2 linked regions of the Variovorax paradoxus genome follow. The protein of the gene in region 1 binds, or shares a complex with, the protein of each later gene. Links are inferred from orthologs where the notes say so. Each region holds a gene or a part of one and is shown on either strand. Other genes may lie near its edges. The genes, in order: rpsG and tig.

Region 1 (9,307 bases):
CGGCTGCGCGGATCGATCAGTTCGGTTTGCCAATGGTCGAGCTGGCGCGTGAGCTCGCGGCGCATGTCCAGGTAGCCGTCGACGATCTGGTTGATGACGCGCAGCATGAGGTCTGCGGTGCCGGTGGGTACGCGGGCCGAAGTGGCCCGCACGTCGAGCGCCGGGGCGCCCTTGTCGTCCGGCGATCCCGCGGCCAGCAGGCGGGCGGCAAAGGCGTCGCGCACCGCGCCGTCTTCCGGGTGCACCGACAGCAGCACGCGGTCGAACAATGCAAAACCCACCGGCCGGGTATCGACCCGGCGCAGCACCGGAGGGCCGCGGCGCGACGGCGTGGGCAGGGGCGGCTCGCCGCCCGAGGTGCCCTTGCCGTTGCCCAGCGCCGCCTGGCCCGGCCCGGCCGAAAGGCGCCGGAACACCAGCACGTCGTACTTCGAGGTGTAGTCGTAATGCGAAGGCAACTGGTCGTTGAGCAGGTCGGCCACGTGCAGGTCGACCAGTTGGGTGAGGCAGAGCGACTGCAGGATCTGCTGGACTTCGGCCAGCGACGCGCGAAACTCGTCCCGCGTGAGCGAAATCCAGAGATAGCCCTGTGCAGCGCAGGCTCCCGGCACCGTGAGCGGCGTCAGCGCCGGATGCTCGCTCACTTGCGAGCGATTGATTTCAAAAATGCGCATGGGACCGCCTTGTTGCTTTCTTTTTCTTCTGGATTTTCATCGGCCCAGGCTGCGGGCGAGAAGGCGTTCGGCTATTGTTTTTGTAGCAAGCGTGCGGCGTCAAGCGCGAAGTAGGTGAGCACGCCGTCGGCGCCGGCGCGCTTGAAGGCAAGCAGGCTTTCGAGCACGACCGCGTCGTGGTCGAGCCAGCCGTTCTGGGCGGCGGCCTTGAGCATCGCGTATTCGCCGCTCACCTGGTAGGCGAAGGTGGGCACGTGAAACTCGTCTTTTACGCGGCGCACGATGTCCAGGTACGGCATGCCCGGCTTCACCATCACCATATCGGCACCCTCGGCGATGTCGAGCGCCACTTCGCGCAGCGCCTCGTCGCTGTTGCCGGGGTCCATCTGGTAGACCTTCTTGTTGCTCTTGCCGAGCGTGGCGGCCGAACCGACAGCATCGCGGAACGGGCCGTAGAAGGCGCTGGCGTACTTGGCGCTGTAGGCCATGATCTGGGTGTGAACGTCGCCGCGGGCTTCGAGCGCCGCGCGGATCGCGCCGATGCGCCCGTCCATCATGTCGCTGGGCGCGACAATGTCCACGCCCGCTTGCGACTGTGTGAGTGCCTGCTTCGTGAGAACTTCAACAGTGGCGTCGTTGATGATGTAGCCGGTGTCGTCGAGGAGGCCGTCCTGCCCATGGCTGGTGTAGGGGTCGAGCGCGACGTCGGTCATCACGCCCAATTCCGGAAAGCGCGCCTTCAGGGCGGCTACCACGCGCGGAATGAGCCCCTCGGGATTGAAAGCCTCGTCACCTGCCGGTGTCTTGAGGCTTGCATCGATGACAGGAAAAAGCGCCATTACCGGAATGCCGGCTTCTACGCATTGTTCTGCCAGGGGCAGCAGCAAATCGAGACTCAGGCGCTCCACACCGGGCATCGAAGACACGGCATCGCGCTTTTTCTCGCCTTCTTGCACGAACACCGGGTAGATGAGGTCATGCGCCGTCAACGCATGCTCCCTGACCAGGTTGCGGGTGAAAGTGTCGCGCCGCAAACGGCGGGGCCGGCCGGCCGGGTACATGGCGAAGGAAGGAGAGGGACGCGTCATAAGCTGAAAATTGTGCCTGAAGCGTCAAATCGCAGCACGTTCCGTGCGGCATGGTTGTCTGATGACACGACAAATTGGTAGTTCGAAGGTTCTCTTTTTTTATACAAAAATGTCAAAGAAAGTGGCCGAGTCGCTTGAAACCTTGTTTCGTCTTTGTTAAATTCTGAAGCGGGCGGCTTGCCGCTCCCCGCTTTTCCTCCCTGAGCGGGTGCCTTGATGTGTGACAGCAAAAGGGCTTCCCAGCCCGGCGTGAAGACGTCGGGCTTTTTTTTGCCCGTCGTTCGCATCGGTTCGGCGGGTAAAGGCCGGTAGATGGCGCAGCCACCACTAAACTGGCTCCATGCTCTGGGTCAAATCTCTTCATATCGTCTTCATCGCAAGCTGGTTCGCAGGGCTTTTTTATCTTCCGCGGATCTTCGTCAACCTCGCGATGGTGCCGCCCGAGTCGGTCGCTGAGCGTGAGCGCCTGCTGCTGATGGCGCGCAAGCTGTTGCGCTTTACCACCTTCCTGGCCGTTCCGGCCATCGGCTTCGGACTTTGGCTCTGGCTGGGCTACGGCATCGGCAGGGGCCCCGGCAATGGCTGGATGCATGCCAAGCTGGCCTTGGTGCTCGTGGTCATCGGTTATCACCATGGCTGCATCGTGCTGTTGCGGCGGTTTGCGGCGGGCGGCAACCGGCGCAACGACCGCTGGTACCGGTGGTTCAATGAACTGCCGGTCCTGCTGCTGCTCGGCATCGTGGTGCTGGTGGTCGTCAAGCCGTTCTGAGCCGGTGTCCACGGTGGAGAAGCAGCAGCACAAGTCCGCCGCGCTGCCCCTTGCGCTCGCCTATGCGGCGTTGATCGTCTATGCCAGCCTGTACCCTTTTGCGGACTGGCGCGACCAGGGCATCGCCCCCTGGGCCTACCTGTCGGCGTCGTGGCCCAAATACTGGACGGGCTTTGATCTTGCGGTCAATGTGGCCGGCTACGTTCCCTTTGGGTTCCTCTGCGCGCTGGCCGTGCTGCGTACCCGGCAGGACGCCAGCGGCTGGCGAGCGATGCTGCGCGCCACCCTGGCCGGCGCGGCGCTGGCCTTTGCCATGGAGACGCTGCAAAGCTATCTGCCGGCGCGCATTCCTTCCAATGTGGACCTGGGTTTGAACACGTCCGGCGCCCTTCTGGGAGCCATGCTGGCCGCGGGGCTGGAGCGCCTGGGAGCCGTGGCGCACTGGAGCCGCACGCGCTCGCAGTGGTTTGTCGAAGATTCGCGCGGTGCTCTGGTGCTGCTGGCGTTGTGGCCGTTCGCTCTTCTTTTTCCGGCGGCGGTGACGTTCGGGCTGGGCCAGGTGTTCGAGCGGCTGGAGGTCGCGATCTCCGAGTGGCTGCTCGACACGCCATTCATCGACTGGATGCCGCTGCGCCAGTTCGAGCTCGAGCCGCTGGTGCCGGCGGCCGAGTTGCTCTGTGTGATGCTCGGCGCACTGGTGCCGTGCCTGCTGGCTTTTCTGGTGACGCGCACAGTCGTGCGGCGTGCCGTGCTGCTGCCGCTCACGCTGCTGGCAGGCATCGGCGCGTCGGCGTTGTCGGCGGCGCTGAGTTATGGGCCGGAGCATGCGTGGGCCTGGCTGGGCCTGCCGGTGCAGGTGGGCATTGCAACGGCGCTTGTCGCCGGCATGCTGTTGCTGGGAGCGCCGCGCCGCTTGTGCGCCGCCTTGCTGCTGGTGGGGTTGGTGATCCAGCTGAGTCTTTTGAACCAGGCGCCCGAAAGTGCCTACTTCGCACAGACGCTCGCAACCTGGGAGCAGGGGCGCTTCATCCGTTTTCACGGCCTGGCGCAGTGGCTGGGCTGGCTCTGGCCTTTTGCGGTGCTTGCCTATGTGGTGGCTGCGCTGTCGCGGCGAAGCAAGGCCGCAGCCTGAAGCAAACGGCGCGCGTCACTAAAATCACCCGATGCCCAGTTCCAACTCTGCCGCACCGCGCGGCTACTACGGCCGCCATATCTTCTTCTGCCTGAACGAGCGCAAGAACGGGGAAGACAGCTGCGCCCTGCACAACGCGCAGCAGGGCTTCGACCGCTGCAAGGCAAAGGTAAAAGAAGCAGGGCTGGCCGGACCGGGCAAGGTGCGGGTCAACAAGGCCGGCTGCCTCGACCGCTGTGCTGGCGGGCCGGTGGCGGTGGTTTACCCGGAAGCGGTCTGGTACACCTTTGTCGATACCGATGACATCGACGAAATCGTCGAGTCGCATCTGAAGAACGGTGAAGTAGTCGAGCGGCTTCTGCTGCCTCCGGATGTGGGCCGCTGAACTTTTTCGGAAATTCCACGCTCGTACCGTGCGCCCCGGCGCACCGTGGCCGGCGCTCTTAATTCCTGCACCATGAATTCCCAGACCGAAAAGATCCGTCTCCAAGGCCCCGCCGGCGTTATCGAGGTTCAGCGCGATCTGCCGGCCGACGCTTCGCGCGGCATCGCGGTCATCGCTCATCCCCATCCGCTGTTCGGCGGCACCATGGACAATAAGGTGGTCCAGACCCTCGCCCGTGCGTTTGTCTCCTGCGGCTGGACGGCGGTGCGCTTCAACTTTCGCGGCGTGGGCGCGAGCGAAGGCGTGCACGACGAGGGGCGCGGCGAGTGCGAGGACATGCTGAATGTGGTGAGCCAGCTTGCCGCAGAAGGGCCGTTGGCCATTGCCGGGTTTTCTTTCGGTGCCTTCGTTGCAAGCTGCGCGGCCGAAAAGCTCTGGGCTTCGCGCGACGTGCGGCAGCTTGTGCTGGTGGGAACGGCGGCTTCGCGCTTCTCGGTGGCCGCGCTGCCAATGGAGGCGCATGAGCGCACGCTGGTGGTCCACGGCGAAGCCGATGACACGGTGCCGCTCGCGGCTGTCATGGACTGGGCTCGGCCGCAGTCACTTCCTGTCACGGTTGTTCCCGGGGGCGGCCATTTCTTTCACGGACAATTGCCGCTGCTCAAGAGCTTGGTCGTGCGCCATTTGCGCGCCGGCGCCGCATGAAAGCCCCGCGGGCTTGTTTTCGTTTTCTCCAATTTTCCCAATGAATCGTTTCTTTGACGCATTTCGCGCGCTGGTGCTTGCCGCCGCCGCATCGGTTTGCATGATCGCCGCCGCCCAGGTGCCGGCGCCGCCCGAAATTGCCGCGCGCAGCTACCTGCTGCTCGACGTCACCGCCAACCAGATCCTTGCGCAGAAAGACATCGACAGCCCCGTCGAACCCGCCTCGCTCACCAAGCTGATGTCGGCATACATCGTGTTCGACGCCCTGCGCGCCAAGAAGATCACGCTGACCCAGACCTTTCCGGTGAGCCAGCGCGCCTGGAAGATGCCGGGCTCGCGCATGTTCATCGATCCCAAGATGCAGGTGCCCGTCGAAGACCTGATCAAGGGGCTGATCGTGCAGTCGGGCAACGACGCCACCGTGGCGCTGGCCGAGGGCGTGGGCGGTACCGTGGAGCACTTTGTCGAACTCATGAACGCCCAGGCCAAGGCGCTTGGCATGAAGAACACGAGCTACAAGAACCCCGAAGGCCTGACCGCGCCCGGCCACACCACCACGGCCCGCGACCTGAGCATTCTTGCAACGCGCCTGGTGCGCGACTTTCCCGAAGAAGCCAAGTACTACGCCATCAAGAAGTACCGCTACCCCGGCACGCCTTCCACCAACGACACCAACCGCAACCTGTTGCTGTTTCGCGACCCTACCGTCGACGGCCTGAAGACCGGCCATACCGAGGCGGCCGGCTACTGCATGATTGCCACCGCCAAGCGCGACTTTCCCAACCTCACCGGCGGCCGCCGCCTGCTGTCGATCGTGCTGGGCACCTCGGGTGAAACCGTGCGCGCCAACGAGTCGCAAAAGCTGCTGAACTGGGGCTACACCGCCTACGACGCCGTCCGGCTGTTCGATGCGGGGCAGCCGGCCGCCACGCCGGCGGTCTGGAAGGGCAAGGTCAACACGCTCAAGCTCGGCCGGCCGGAAGCCATCGTGGTCGCGGTACCTGCTGGTACCGCCAGCAAGATCAAGACGCAGGTGGCTCGTCCGGAGCCGCTGGTGGCGCCGTTCACCAAGTACCAGCCGGTGGGCTCGCTCAAGGTCACTTTGGATGACCAACCCCTGGCCGACGTGCCGCTGGTGGCGCTCGAAGGTGTCGAGCAGGCGGGCGTCTTTGGCCGCGCCTGGGACGCCGTTCGCCTCTGGATCAAGTGATTTTGCGCGCGCCCTCCCGGTTCATTTGCCGCTAGCGGGGCCGACTGCTATACTCGTGGGCTTTTCGGAATTTTCCGAAGGGTTTCACGTTTTCGTTATTCCCGGCTTCCTTTCCTTGCGTCACGTCAAGGACAAGGGCGGTTTGCAGCCAAAGGCCGGGTTGTTTTGGGACTAATTCATTCATGCCAACCATCAATCAACTGGTGCGTCAGGGTCGAACGGTCGAAAAGATCAATTCGAAGAGCCCTGCCATGCAGAACTCGCCGCAACGCCGCGGTGTCTGCACCCGCGTCTACACCACGACGCCAAAGAAGCCCAACTCGGCGCTTCGTAAAGTTGCCAAGGTCCGTCTGACCAATGGCTTCGAAGTCATTTCCTACATCGGCGGCGAAGGCCACAACCTGCAGGAACACAGCGTCGTGCTGGTTCGCGGCGGTCGTGTCAAGGACTTGCCCGGTGTTCGCTACCACATCGTGCGCGGTTCGCTCGACTTGCAAGGCGTGAAAGACCGCAAGCAGTCGCGCTCCAAGTACGGCGCCAAGCGTCCCAAGAAGGCTTAAGCCTTCCTGTCGTAAAAACAAACAAACGGTGTTCGGTTGCCTTGGCGGGCACATCGAACGAAGTGACCCAATGTCGGGTCGAGTAAGTGAGAGTCCGGAATGGCTCTCGCGGTGCCGGAACCGGTGCCAACTGAAGCAAAGAGGTTAGTAACATGCCACGTCGTCGCGAAGTCCCCAAACGTGAAATCCTGCCGGATCCCAAGTACGGCAATGTCGAGCTGTCGAAATTCATGAACGTGATCATGGAAGGCGGCAAGAAGGCGATCGCCGAGCGCATCATCTACGGTGCACTCGACTTCATCGAAAAGAAGAACCCTGACAAGGACCCGCTCGAAGCTTTCACCGTTGCCATCAACAACGTGAAGCCGATGGTCGAAGTCAAGTCGCGCCGCGTGGGCGGTGCCAACTACCAGGTGCCGGTCGAAGTGCGTCCCGTGCGCCGTCTGGCGCTCTCGATGCGCTGGATCAAGGAAGCCGCTCGCAAGCGCGGCGAAAAGTCGATGGCCCTGCGTTTGGCCAACGAACTGATGGAAGCCACGGAAGGCCGTGGCGGCGCCATGAAGAAGCGCGACGAAGTGCACCGCATGGCAGAAGCCAACCGCGCTTTCAGCCACTTCCGCTTCTAAGAATCAAACTTCGCTTGGGCGTTGGGTATTGAGTGTCGGGCGACGTCGCCCGTGCTCAAGGCCCAGCGCTCAACGCATTTAACCCGAAAGTAAATCATGTCCCGCAAGACCCCCATCGAGCGCTACCGCAACATCGGCATCTCCGCGCACATCGACGCCGGCAAGACCACGACGACCGAGCGCATCCTGTTCTACACCGGTGTGAACCACAAGATCGGTGAAGTGCACGATGGCGCCGCCACGATGGACTGGATGGAGCAAGAGCAAGAGCGTGGCATCACGATCACCTCGGCTGCCACCACCTGCTTCTGGAAGGGCATGGCCGGCAAGTTCGACGAACACCGCATCAACATCATCGACACCCCCGGCCACGTGGACTTCACCATTGAAGTCGAGCGCTCGATGCGCGTGCTGGACGGTGCCGTGATGGTGTATGACGCCGTTGGCGGCGTGCAGCCCCAGTCGGAAACCGTCTGGCGCCAGGCCAACAAGTACAAGGTTCCGCGCCTCGCGTTCGTCAACAAGATGGACCGCACCGGCGCCGACTTCCTGCGCGTGCGCCAGATGATGGTCGACCGCCTGAAGGCCAACCCCGTCGTGATCCAGATCCCGATCGGTGCCGAAGAGCACTTCCAGGGCATCGTCGACCTCGTGAAGATGAAGGCCATCATCTGGGACGAAGACAAGGGCGTGACCTTCACCTACGGTGAAATCCCCGCGAACCTGACCGACGTCTGCAACGAATACCGCGAAAAGCTCGTCGAAGCCGCTGCCGAAGCGAGCGAAGAGCTGATGAACAAGTACCTCGAAGGCAATGAGCTGACCGAGGAAGAAATCAAGAAGGCCCTGCGCCAGCGCACCATCGCCGGTGAAATCCAGCCGATGCTGTGCGGCTCTGCCTTCAAGAACAAGGGCGTGCAGGCCATGCTCGACGCCGTCGTCGAATACATGCCGTCGCCGCTGGATATTCCTCCGGTTGCCGGCCTCGACGAAGACGAAGCGCCCGTGACCCGCAAGGCTGACGACAACGAGAAGTTCTCTGCGCTCGCATTCAAGCTGATGACCGACCCGTTCGTGGGCCAGTTGACCTTCGTGCGCGTCTATTCGGGCGTGCTGACCAAGGGCGACAGCGTCTACAACCCGGTGCGCGGCAAGAAAGAGCGTATCGGCCGTATCGTGCAGATGCACGCGAACAACCGCGAAGAAGTCAACGAAATCCGCGCCGGCGACATCGCCGCATGCGTGGGCCTGAAGGAAGTCACCACGGGCGAAACCCTGTGCGATCCGGCAGCCATCGTGACGCTCGAGCGCATGGTGTTCCCTGAGTCGGTGATCTCGCAGGCCGTCGAGCCCAAGACCAAGGCCGACCAGGAAAAGATGGGTATCGCCCTGCAGCGTCTTGCTCAGGAAGACCCCTCGTTCCGCGTCAAGACCGACGAAGAATCGGGCCAGACCATCATTGCCGGCATGGGCGAACTCCACCTCGAAATCATCGTGGACCGCATGAAGCGCGAGTTCGGCGTGGAAGCCAACGTGGGCAAGCCGCAGGTGGCTTACCGCGAAACCATCCGCAAGACCGTCGAAGAAGCCGAAGGCAAATTCGTTCGCCAGTCGGGCGGCAAGGGCCAGTACGGCCACGTCGTGCTCAAGCTCGAGCCGCAGGAAGCCGGCAAGGGCTTCGAATTCGTCGACGCCATCAAGGGCGGTGTGGTTCCTCGCGAATACATCCCCGCGGTGGAAAAGGGCGTTGTCGAAGCGCTGACGCAAGGCGTGCTGGCGGGCTACCCCGTCGTGGACGTCAAGGTCACGCTGCACTTCGGTTCGTACCACGACGTGGACTCGAACGAAATGGCGTTCAAGATGGCCGCGATCTTCGGTTTCAAGGAAGGCGCCCGCAAGGCCAACCCGGTCATCCTCGAGCCGATGATGGCCGTGGAAGTCGAAACGCCCGAAGACTACGCCGGCAACGTGATGGGCGACCTGTCCTCACGCCGCGGCATGGTGCAGGGCATGGACGACATGGTCGGTGGCGGCAAGGCCATCAAGGCCGAAGTGCCGCTGTCGGAAATGTTCGGCTACTCGACCACGCTGCGCTCGATGTCGCAAGGCCGCGCCACGTACACGATGGAGTTCAAGCACTACGCTGAAGCTCCGCGCA
Region 2 (9,553 bases), 800 kb from region 1 along the record:
CGCCGGGACAAAAGGTCACCATCTACCAGACGAAAGAGGCTGCCGCCGCAGCCGCCAGCGCGAACGAATCGGTTAAGCCCGCCCAACCCGTTGCGGCGACGAAGAAGGAGATCGCAGCAGGTGCCTCCAAATGACGCAGGGCGCTGCGACAACGGACAAGCCCGCAGGCTTCAATCTCTCCAAATGGGCGCTGGACCACGCGCCGCTCACGCGCTACCTGATGGTGGTGTTGATGGTGCTGGGAGCCTTTGCGTATTTTCAGCTCGGTCAGGACGAAGACCCGCCGTTCACCTTTCGTGCGATGGTGGTGCGCACCTATTGGCCCGGCGCCACGGCGCAGCAGGTGGCCGAGCAGGTAACCGACAAGCTCGAGCGCACGCTGCAAGAGGCCCCCTACGCCGACAAGATCCGCAGCTATTCGAAGCCGGGCGAGTCGCAGATCATTTTCCAGATCAAGGATTCGTCCAAGGCGGCCGATGTGGCCAACGTCTGGTACACGGTGCGAAAGAAAATCGGCGACATGCGCAACACGCTGCCGCCGGGCGTGCAAGGCCCATTCTTCAATGACGATTTCGGCGATGTGTATGGCGTGATCTACGCGCTGGAGAGCGAGGGCTTCAGCCAGGCCGAGCTCAAGACGCTGGCTGACGAAGTGCGCCAGCAGTTGCTGCGCGTGAAGGACGTCGCCAAGGTCGACCAGTTCGGCGTGCAGGACCAGAAGGTCTATATCGAGATTTCGCAGAAGCGTGTTGCGCAGCTGGGGCTCGACTTCAACGCCGTGCTCGCGCAGCTCGGCTCGCAAAATGCCGTGGAAAGCGCGGGCACGATCCAGTCGCCGCTCGACGTGGTGCAGGTGCGCGTGGGCGGGCAGTTCACCAACGTCGAGCAACTGCGCGAAATGCCGATCCGCGGCAGTTCTGGCAACCAGCTCAAGCTTGGCGACATTGCCGAAATCCATCGCGGCTATGTCGATCCGCCTGCCGTGAAGGTGCATCACCAGGGCAAGGAAGTGGTTGCGCTTGGCGTTTCGATGGCCAAGGGCGGCGACATCATTGCGCTGGGCAAGGCATTGCGCGCCACCACCGCAACCATCGACCAGCGCTTGCCCGCCGGCGTGAAGCTCGCGCAGGTGCAGGACCAGCCAGTGTCGGTGGCCAGCTCGGTCAATGAATTCGTCGGCGTGCTGATCGAGGCCGTGGCCATCGTGCTGGCCGTGAGCATCATCTCGCTCGGCCTGCACAAGGGTGGGCGCTTCGGCTGGTACATCGATATTCGCCCGGGCCTGGTGGTGGCAATCACCATTCCGCTGGTGTTGGCCGTTACCTTCCTGGCCATGAACTACTTCGGCATCGGGCTGCACAAGATATCGCTGGGCTCGCTGATCATTGCGCTGGGCCTCCTGGTGGACGACGCGATCATCGCGGTCGAAATGATGGTGCGAAAGATGGAAGAGGGCTACGACAAGGTGCGGGCCGCCACCTTCGCCTATGACGTCACCGCCAAGCCCATGCTGACCGGCACGCTCATTACCGCGGCGGGTTTCCTGCCCATTGGCATTGCCAAGTCGGTGACGGGTGAATACACCTTCGCCATCTTTGCGGTGACGGTCATTGCGCTGGTACTGTCGTGGATCGTGTCGGTGTATTTCGTGCCCTACCTCGGCACGCTGCTGCTCAAGGTCAAGCCGCACGACCCCGATGCGCCGCCGCACGAGCTGTTCGACACCCGGTTCTACAACAGCTTCCGCCGCGCGGTGAACTGGTGCGTGCAGCACCGCTGGCTGACCATCGGCGCCACCGTGTTCATCTTTGCCCTGGGCATCTTCGGCATGGGGAAGGTGCAGCAGCAGTTCTTCCCGGATTCGAGCCGGCCCGAAATCATGGTGGACATCTGGTTCCCCGAAGGCACCTCGTTCCCCGCGAACGAAGAGGTGGCCAAGCGGGTAGAGCAGCGCATCATGAAGGAAGAGGGCGTGAAGACGGTCAGCACCTGGATCGGTTCCGGCGTGCCGCGCTTCTACCTGCCGCTGGACCAGGTGTTTCCGCAGACCAACGTGTCGCAGCTCATCGTGCTCGCCAAAGACCTGAAGGTACGGGAAAGCTTGCGCATCAAGCTGCCCGCGCTGCTGGCGCAGGAGTTCCCGGAAGTGCGCGGCCGCGTGAAGCTGCTGCCCAATGGGCCGCCGGTGCCCTACCCGGTGCAGTTCCGCGTCATCGGAACCGACCCGGCGCAACTGCGCGCGCATGCCGACGAGGTGAAGGCCGTGCTGCGCGACAACGCCAACATGCGCGGCGTGAACGACAACTGGAACGAGTCGGTCAAGGTGATCCGGCTCGAGGTCGACCAAGCCAAGGCGCGCGCGCTCGGCGTGACCAGCCAGGCAATCGCGCAAGCGTCCAAGACGATGTTCTCCGGAACCACGGTGGGCCAGTACCGCGAAAACGACCTGCTGATCGACATCGTTCTGCGCCAGTCAGCGGACGAGCGCGAGGCCATTTCGGACATCGGCAACGCCTACCTGCCCACGACCTCCGGGCGTTCGATTCCGCTCACGCAGATCGCGCGGCCTGTATTCACCTGGGAGCCGGGCGTGATGTGGCGCGAGAACCGCGACTACGCCATCACGGTGCAGGGCGACGTGGTCGAAGGGCTGCAGGGCGCCACGGTCACCGAGCAGCTGCTGCCGCAGTTGCGCAAGCTCGAAGCCGGCTGGCATGCAGCGGGCGAGGGCGCCTACCGCATCGAGGTGGCGGGCGCCGTCGAGGAAAGCAGCAAGGGCTCGGCTTCCATCGTGGCGGGCGTGCCGATCATGCTGTTCCTGGTGTTCACGCTGCTGATGCTGCAGCTGCACAGCTTCAGCCGCTCGCTGCTGGTGTTCATTACCGGTCCCATGGGCATTGCCGGCGTTGCCGGTGCGCTGCTGCTGCTGAACCGGCCGTTCGGCTTCGTCGCGCTCCTGGGCGTGATTGCGCTGATGGGCATGATCCAGCGCAACGCGGTGATCCTGATCGACCAGATCGAGAGCGACCGCGCAGCCGGCGTGCCCGCGTGGGACGCCATCGTCGAGTCGGCCGTGCGGCGCCTGCGCCCCATCGTGCTGACCGCGGCGGCGGCGGTACTGGCGATGATTCCGCTTTCCCGCAGCGTGTTCTGGGGGCCGATGGCCGTTGCCATCATGGGCGGGCTGGTCGTGGCTACGGTCTTGACCCTGCTGGCCCTGCCGGCAATGTACGCCGCCGCATTCCGCATCAAGCGGGAGCCGAAAGAGGGTCTGATTAGCGCTTAAAATACGCGGTTGACCGATTTCAGGCGGACGGTCGCGGGAGCCGAAAGAGGGTCTGATTAGCGCTTAAAATACGCGGTTGACCGATTTCAGGCGGACGGTCTTTGGGCGGCGGGTATTCGATATCGGCGATATCGAATACCCGTGGCACCAGGACCGTCCGCCTGACCGTCCGCCTTTGCATTCACCTGAAAAATTTGGCAAGCGCGGGTGGCGAAATTGGTAGACGCACCAGGTTTAGGTCCTGACGTTCGCAAGAACGTGCCGGTTCGAGTCCGGCCCCGCGCACCAGCCACACCCCTCACAAGGAAGACACCATGACCGTGACCGTTGAAACTCTCGAGAAGCTCGAACGCAAGATCACGCTGACCCTGCCGGTCGGCACCATCCAGTCCGAAGTCGATTCGCGCCTCAAGAAGCTCGCGCGCACCGTCAAGATGGATGGCTTCCGTCCGGGCAAGGTGCCGATGAACGTCGTGGCCCAGCGCTACGGCTACTCGGTGCACTACGAGGTCATGAACGACAAGGTTGGTGAAGCCTTCTCGCAAGCCGCCAACGAAGCCAAGCTGCGCGTGGCCGGCCAGCCCCGCATCACCGAGAAGGAAGAGTCGCCCGAAGGCCAGCTCGCCTTCGACGCGGTGTTCGAGGTGTTCCCCGAAGTCAAGATCAAGGACCTGTCGGGCGCCGAAGTCGAGAAGCTCTCGGCCGAGGTGGGCGACGACGCCATCGACAAGACGCTCGACATCCTGCGCAAGCAGCGCCGCACCTTCGCGCAGCGCGCACAAGACGCCGTGGCCCAGGACAACGACCGCGTGACGGTCGACTTCGAAGGCAAGATCGACGGCGAGACCTTCCAGGGCGGCAAGGCCGAAGACTTCCAGTTCATCGTCGGCGAAGGCCAGATGCTGAAGGAATTCGAAGACGCCGTGCGCGGCATGAAGGCCGGCGACAGCCGCACCTTCCCGCTGTCGTTCCCGGCCGACTACCACGGCAAGGACGTGGCCGGCAAGCAAGCCGACTTCATGGTCACCGTGAAGAAGATCGAAGCCTCGCACCTGCCGGAAGTCAACGAACAACTCGCCAAGTCGCTCGGCATTGCCGAAGCCACGGTCGAAGGCCTGCGCGCCGACATCAAGAAGAACCTCGAGCGTGAAGTCAAGTTCCGCCTGCTGGCCCGCAACAAGAACGCCGTGATGGACGCCCTGGTGGCCAACGCCGAGCTCGACCTGCCCAACGCCAGCGTGCAGTCCGAAGTGAACCGCATGATCGAAGGCGCCCGCGCCGAGCTCAAGCAGCGCGGCATCAAGGACGCCGACAAGGCGCCGATTCCCGAAGAAGTGTTCCGCCCGCAAGCCGAGCGCCGCGTGCGCCTGGGCCTGGTGGTGGCCGAACTGGTGCGTGCCAACAACCTGCAGGCCAAGCCCGAGCAGATCAAGGCGCACATCGATGAGCTGGCAGCCAGCTACGAAAAGCCGGCCGACGTCGTGCGCTGGTACTTCAGCGACAACAACCGCCTGGCCGAGGTCGAGGCAGTCGTCATCGAGAACAACGTGACCGATTTCGTGCTCAGCAAAGCCAAGGTCAACGAAAAGTCGGTTTCGTTCGACGAGTTGATGGCTCAGCAGCAAGGCTGAGCGCCGGGCCTGCCCGCCGCCCGCAACGCCAATGGGGCTTGTGCTTTACGGCACGAGCCCCATTTCACTCAGGCGTACAGTTAAATTCGAACAGCGAACGAACCTTTTCCGGAGAGCAAATCAATGAGCGCACAGGATACCAAGGCCCTCGGCATGATTCCGATGGTCATCGAGCAGTCGGGTCGCGGCGAGCGGTCCTACGACATCTATTCGCGTCTCCTCAAGGAGCGCATCATTTTCCTGGTGGGCGAAGTCAACGACCAGACCGCCAACCTCGTGGTGGCGCAGTTGCTGTTCCTGGAGAGCGAGAATCCGGACAAGGACATTTCGTTCTATATCAATTCTCCGGGCGGCAGCGTGAGCGCCGGCATGGCCATCTATGACACCATGCAGTTCATCAAGCCCGACGTTTCCACGATGTGCATCGGCTTTGCGGCCAGCATGGGCGCCTTTTTGCTGGCGGCCGGCGAAAAGGGCAAGCGCTTTTCGCTGCCCAATTCGAAGATCATGATCCACCAGGTGCTCGGCGGCGCTCGCGGCCAGGCCACCGATATCGAGATCCATGCCCGCGACATCCTGCGTACCAAAGACCAGATGAACCGCATCCTGGCCGAGCGCACGGGCCAGCCGCTCGAGAAAGTCAAATCGGACACCGAACGCGACTATTTCCTCACGGCGGACGAAGCCAAGGATTACGGCCTGGTCGACCAGGTTATTGCAAAGCGCGGCTGATCAATCGGCCCGCGCCGTGGCGCCGGTGCGCCAAAAAGGCAAAAACGGCGTTTTCCCCACGGGAAACGCCGTTTTTGTTTAGTTATCATTGTCCCCACCCCGTTACGAGGCACCTGTCCATGGCCGAAAAAAAAGGCTCTTCCAGCGAAAAAACGCTTTATTGCTCGTTCTGCGGCAAGAGCCAGCATGAGGTCAAAAAGCTGATCGCGGGCCCTTCGGTCTTCATTTGCGACGAGTGCATCGACCTTTGCAACGAAATCATCCGCGACGAGCTCCCGGCCGGTGAAGAGGCGCGCGAGTCGCGCAGCGACCTGCCCACGCCGCTGGAGATCAAGACCAACCTCGACAACTACGTGATCGGCCAGGAGCCGGCCAAGCGCATGCTGTCGGTGGCGGTGTACAACCACTACAAGCGCCTGCGCCACAAGGAAAAGGCCAAGGGTGACGACGTCGAACTCAGCAAGAGCAACATCTTGCTGATCGGTCCCACGGGCTCGGGCAAGACGCTGCTCGCGCAAACCCTGGCCCGCATGCTCGACGTGCCCTTCGTCATGGCCGACGCCACCACGCTCACGGAAGCGGGCTATGTGGGCGAAGACGTCGAGAACATCATCCAGAAGCTGCTGCAGAGCTGCAACTACGAGGTCGAGCGCGCCCAGCGCGGCATCGTCTACATCGACGAAATCGACAAGATCTCGCGCAAGTCGGACAACCCCTCCATCACGCGGGACGTGTCGGGCGAGGGTGTGCAGCAGGCGCTGCTGAAGCTCATCGAAGGCACCATGGCCAGCGTGCCGCCCCAAGGCGGGCGCAAGCACCCGAACCAGGACTTCCTGCAGATCGATACGACCAACATCCTGTTCATCTGCGGCGGTGCGTTTGCCGGCCTCGAGAAGGTCATCGAAAACCGCACCGAAGCCTCGGGCATCGGCTTTGGCGCTTCGGTCAAGAGCAAGGCGCAGCGCAGCATCACCGAGGTGTTCCGCGAGGTCGAGCCTGAAGACCTGATCAAGTTCGGCCTGATTCCCGAACTCGTCGGCCGTATGCCCGTGGTGGCTTCGCTGGCCGAACTCAGCGAAGACGCGCTGGTGCAGATCCTGACCGAGCCCAAGAATGCGGTGGTCAAGCAGTTCACCAAGCTGCTGCAAATGGAAGGTGTCGACCTCGAGATCCGTCCCGCGGCGCTGAAGGCCATTGCCCGCAAGGCGCTGGCCCGCAAGACCGGGGCACGGGGCTTGCGTTCGATCCTCGAACAGTCGCTCATCGACACCATGTTCGAGCTCCCGAATGCCACCAACGTCGACAAGGTTGTGGTCGAAGAATCCACAATCGATGAAAACAAGCCGCCGCTGCTCGTGTACCGGGAAGCGGCCAAGAAGGCTTGAGCGAGGCTTGAATGAACGCGGCGCCGGCTCTTTCCACCAAAGCTTCCGGCGCCTTCGACAAAGACCGGGTGCATGGGCTTGAAATGCCCCAACACCCATCCATCTTTGCCTGATCAATCAAAGGATATTCATGTCCGGTCATACCCCCCTGCCTGCCGACGCGATCGACCTGCCGCTGCTGCCGCTGCGCGACGTCGTCGTGTTCCCCCACATGGTGATTCCGCTGTTCGTGGGGCGCCCCAAGAGCATCAAGGCGCTCGAGCTGGCCATGGAGGCCGAACGCCGCATCATGCTGGTGGCCCAGAAAGCCGCCGCCAAGGACGAGCCCTCGGTCGAGGACATGTTCGAGGTGGGTTGCGTCTCCACCATTTTGCAGATGCTGAAGCTGCCTGACGGCACCGTGAAGGTGCTGGTCGAAGGCCAGCAGCGCGCCCGCGTGAACCGCATCGACGACGGTGAAACCCATTTCACCGCCAACGTCACGCCTGTCGAGGCGCCCGAAGGCGGCGAGAAGGGCACTGAGGTCGAGGCGCTGCGCCGCGCCGTGATGCAGCAGTTCGACCAGTACGTCAAACTGAACAAGAAAATTCCGCCTGAGATCCTTACCTCGATCTCGAGCATCGACGATCCGGGCCGCCTGGCCGACACCATTGCGGCGCACCTGCCGCTCAAGCTCGACAACAAGCAGGCCGTGCTCGACCTCGACGACGTGAAGTCGCGGCTCGAGAACCTGTTCGGCCAGCTCGAGCGCGAGGTCGACATCCTCAATGTCGACAAGAAGATCCGCGGGCGCGTGAAGCGCCAGATGGAAAAGAACCAGCGCGACTTCTACCTCAACGAGCAGGTCAAGGCGATCCAGAAGGAGCTTGGCGAAGGCGAAGAGGGCGCGGACATCGAGGAGATCGAGAAAAAGATCAAGCTCGCCAAGATGCCCAAGGACGCGCTGAAGAAGGCCGAGGGCGAGCTCAAGAAGCTCAAGCTCATGTCGCCCATGTCGGCCGAAGCCACTGTGGTGCGCAACTACATCGACGTGCTGGTCGGCTTGCCGTGGAGCAAGAAGACCAAGATCAAGCATGACCTGGCCAACGCCGAGGCGGTGCTCAACGCCGACCACTATGGCCTCGAGAAGGTCAAGGACCGCATCCTTGAATATCTCGCGGTGCAGCAGCGTGTCGACAAGGTCAAGGCACCCATCCTGTGCCTCGTGGGCCCGCCAGGCGTGGGCAAGACCTCGCTCGGGCAGTCGATCGCCAAGGCGACCGGCCGCAAGTACACCCGCATGGCGCTGGGCGGCATGCGCGACGAAGCCGAGATTCGCGGCCACCGCCGCACCTACATCGGCGCGCTGCCGGGCAAGGTGCTGCAGGGGTTGAACAAGATCGGCACGCGCAATCCGCTGTTCCTGCTCGACGAAATCGACAAGCTGGGTACCGACTTCCGCGGTGATCCTTCGAGCGCGCTGCTCGAAGTGCTCGACCCGGAGCAGAACCACACCTTCGGCGACCACTATGTCGAGGTCGACTTCGACCTGTCCGACGTGATGTTCGTGGCCACCTCGAACTCGATGAACATTCCGCCGGCGCTGCTCGACCGGATGGAAGTCATCCGCCTCTCGGGCTACACCGAGGACGAGAAGACCAACATCGCAATCAAGTACCTGCTGCCCAAGCAGATGAAGAACAACGGCGTGAAGGAAGACGAGCTGCTCGTCACCGAAGAGGCCGTGCGCGACATCGTGCGCTACTACACGCGCGAAGCCGGCGTGCGTTCGCTCGAACGCGAGCTCTCCAAGATCTGCCGCAAGGTGGTGAAGGGTCTTCTGCTGAAGCAGCTCACGCCAAAGGTCACGGTCGACGGTGCCAACCTCAACGACTTCCTCGGTGTGCGCAAGTACAGCTTCGGCTTGGCCGAGAAGCAGAACCAGGTCGGCCAGGTGGTCGGTCTGGCCTGGACGGAAGTCGGTGGCGACCTGCTCACCATCGAAGCCGTCACCATGCCCGGCAAGGGCGTGATCAGCCGCACGGGTTCGCTCGGCGACGTGATGAAGGAATCGGTCGAGGCCGCGCGCACCGTGGTGCGCAGCCGTTCGCGCCGCCTTGGCATCAAGGACGAGATTTTCGAGAAGCGCGACATCCACATCCACGTGCCCGACGGCGCAACGCCCAAGGACGGCCCGAGTGCGGGTGCCGCGATGACGACGGCCTTCGTGTCGGCGCTCACGGGCATTCCGGTGCGAGCGGACGTCGCCATGACCGGCGAGATCACGCTGCGAGGCGAGGTCACCGCAATCGGAGGGCTGAAGGAAAAACTGCTGGCGGCATTGCGCGGCGGCATCAAGACCGTGCTCATTCCCGAGGAGAACGCGAAAGACCTGCAGGACATTCCCGAGAACGTGAAGAACGGCCTCGAGATCGTGCCGGTGAAGTGGATCGACAAGGTCCTGGAAATCGCGCTCGAGAAAATGCCGGAGCCGCTGTCCGACGAAGAAGTTGCGGCTTCCGCCGCTGCCGTGGCCGAAC

What was found.
Region 2: the proteins of rpsG (region 1) and tig are in contact, whole or in part, in a crystal structure (PDB 3GTY), measured with the Thermotoga maritima proteins. The link is inferred for Variovorax paradoxus from one-to-one orthologs. Residues at the interface, in WP_004081843.1 of Thermotoga maritima: Lys34, Lys52, Lys55, Glu59, Arg62, Gln63, Glu66, Asn67, Lys69, Val71, Arg95, Ala109, Lys110, Lys111, Gly112, Arg113, Pro114, Glu117, Glu121, Ile124, Ala125, Tyr127, Asn128, Asn129, Thr130, Gly131, Lys135, Asp139, Arg142, Met143; in WP_004081061.1 of Thermotoga maritima: Glu122, Val124, Val129, Leu130, Tyr133, Glu188, Gly259, Ile262, Tyr263, Glu266, Ser270, Glu273, Gln274, Glu277, Arg308, Gln311, Ile312, Ser315, Tyr316, Glu325, Arg329, Arg336, Leu363, Phe366, Trp367, Arg373, Leu377, Arg381, Leu384, Glu387.

Annotation. Positions count from the first base shown.
Region 1 is NZ_CP123990.1:3,399,689-3,408,995, forward strand. The notes cover bases 5,684-8,412. They hold rpsG (30S ribosomal protein S7), read left to right. Parts: upstream 5,684-6,675; coding sequence 6,676-7,149; downstream 7,150-8,412. Other genes in these bases: QHG62_RS16425 (D-alanyl-D-alanine carboxypeptidase family protein), read left to right, coding at 5,684-5,963; rpsL (30S ribosomal protein S12), read left to right, coding at 6,146-6,523; fusA (elongation factor G), read left to right, coding at 7,246-8,412. Also shown: QHG62_RS16390 (magnesium transporter CorA family protein), read right to left, coding at 1-674; hemB (porphobilinogen synthase), read right to left, coding at 746-1,735; QHG62_RS16400 (hypothetical protein), read right to left, coding at 1,759-2,049; QHG62_RS16405 (CopD family protein), read left to right, coding at 2,103-2,531; QHG62_RS16410 (VanZ family protein), read left to right, coding at 2,536-3,663; QHG62_RS16415 ((2Fe-2S) ferredoxin domain-containing protein), read left to right, coding at 3,695-4,048; QHG62_RS16420 (alpha/beta hydrolase), read left to right, coding at 4,121-4,753; more of QHG62_RS16425, read left to right, coding at 4,794-5,683; more of fusA, read left to right, coding at 8,413-9,307.
Region 2 is NZ_CP123990.1:2,598,651-2,608,203, reverse strand. Bases 2,784-5,758 are described here. They hold tig (trigger factor), read left to right. Parts: upstream 2,784-3,600; coding sequence 3,601-4,917; downstream 4,918-5,758. Other genes in these bases: clpP (ATP-dependent Clp endopeptidase proteolytic subunit ClpP), read left to right, coding at 5,041-5,649; QHG62_RS12680 (efflux RND transporter permease subunit), read left to right, coding at 2,784-3,286. Also shown: QHG62_RS12685 (efflux RND transporter periplasmic adaptor subunit), read left to right, coding at 1-134; more of QHG62_RS12680, read left to right, coding at 131-2,783; ATP-dependent Clp protease ATP-binding subunit ClpX, read left to right, coding at 5,769-7,034; lon (endopeptidase La), read left to right, coding at 7,165-9,553. UniProt on the Bacillus subtilis protein: Involved in protein export. Acts as a chaperone by maintaining the newly synthesized protein in an open conformation. Functions as a peptidyl-prolyl cis-trans isomerase.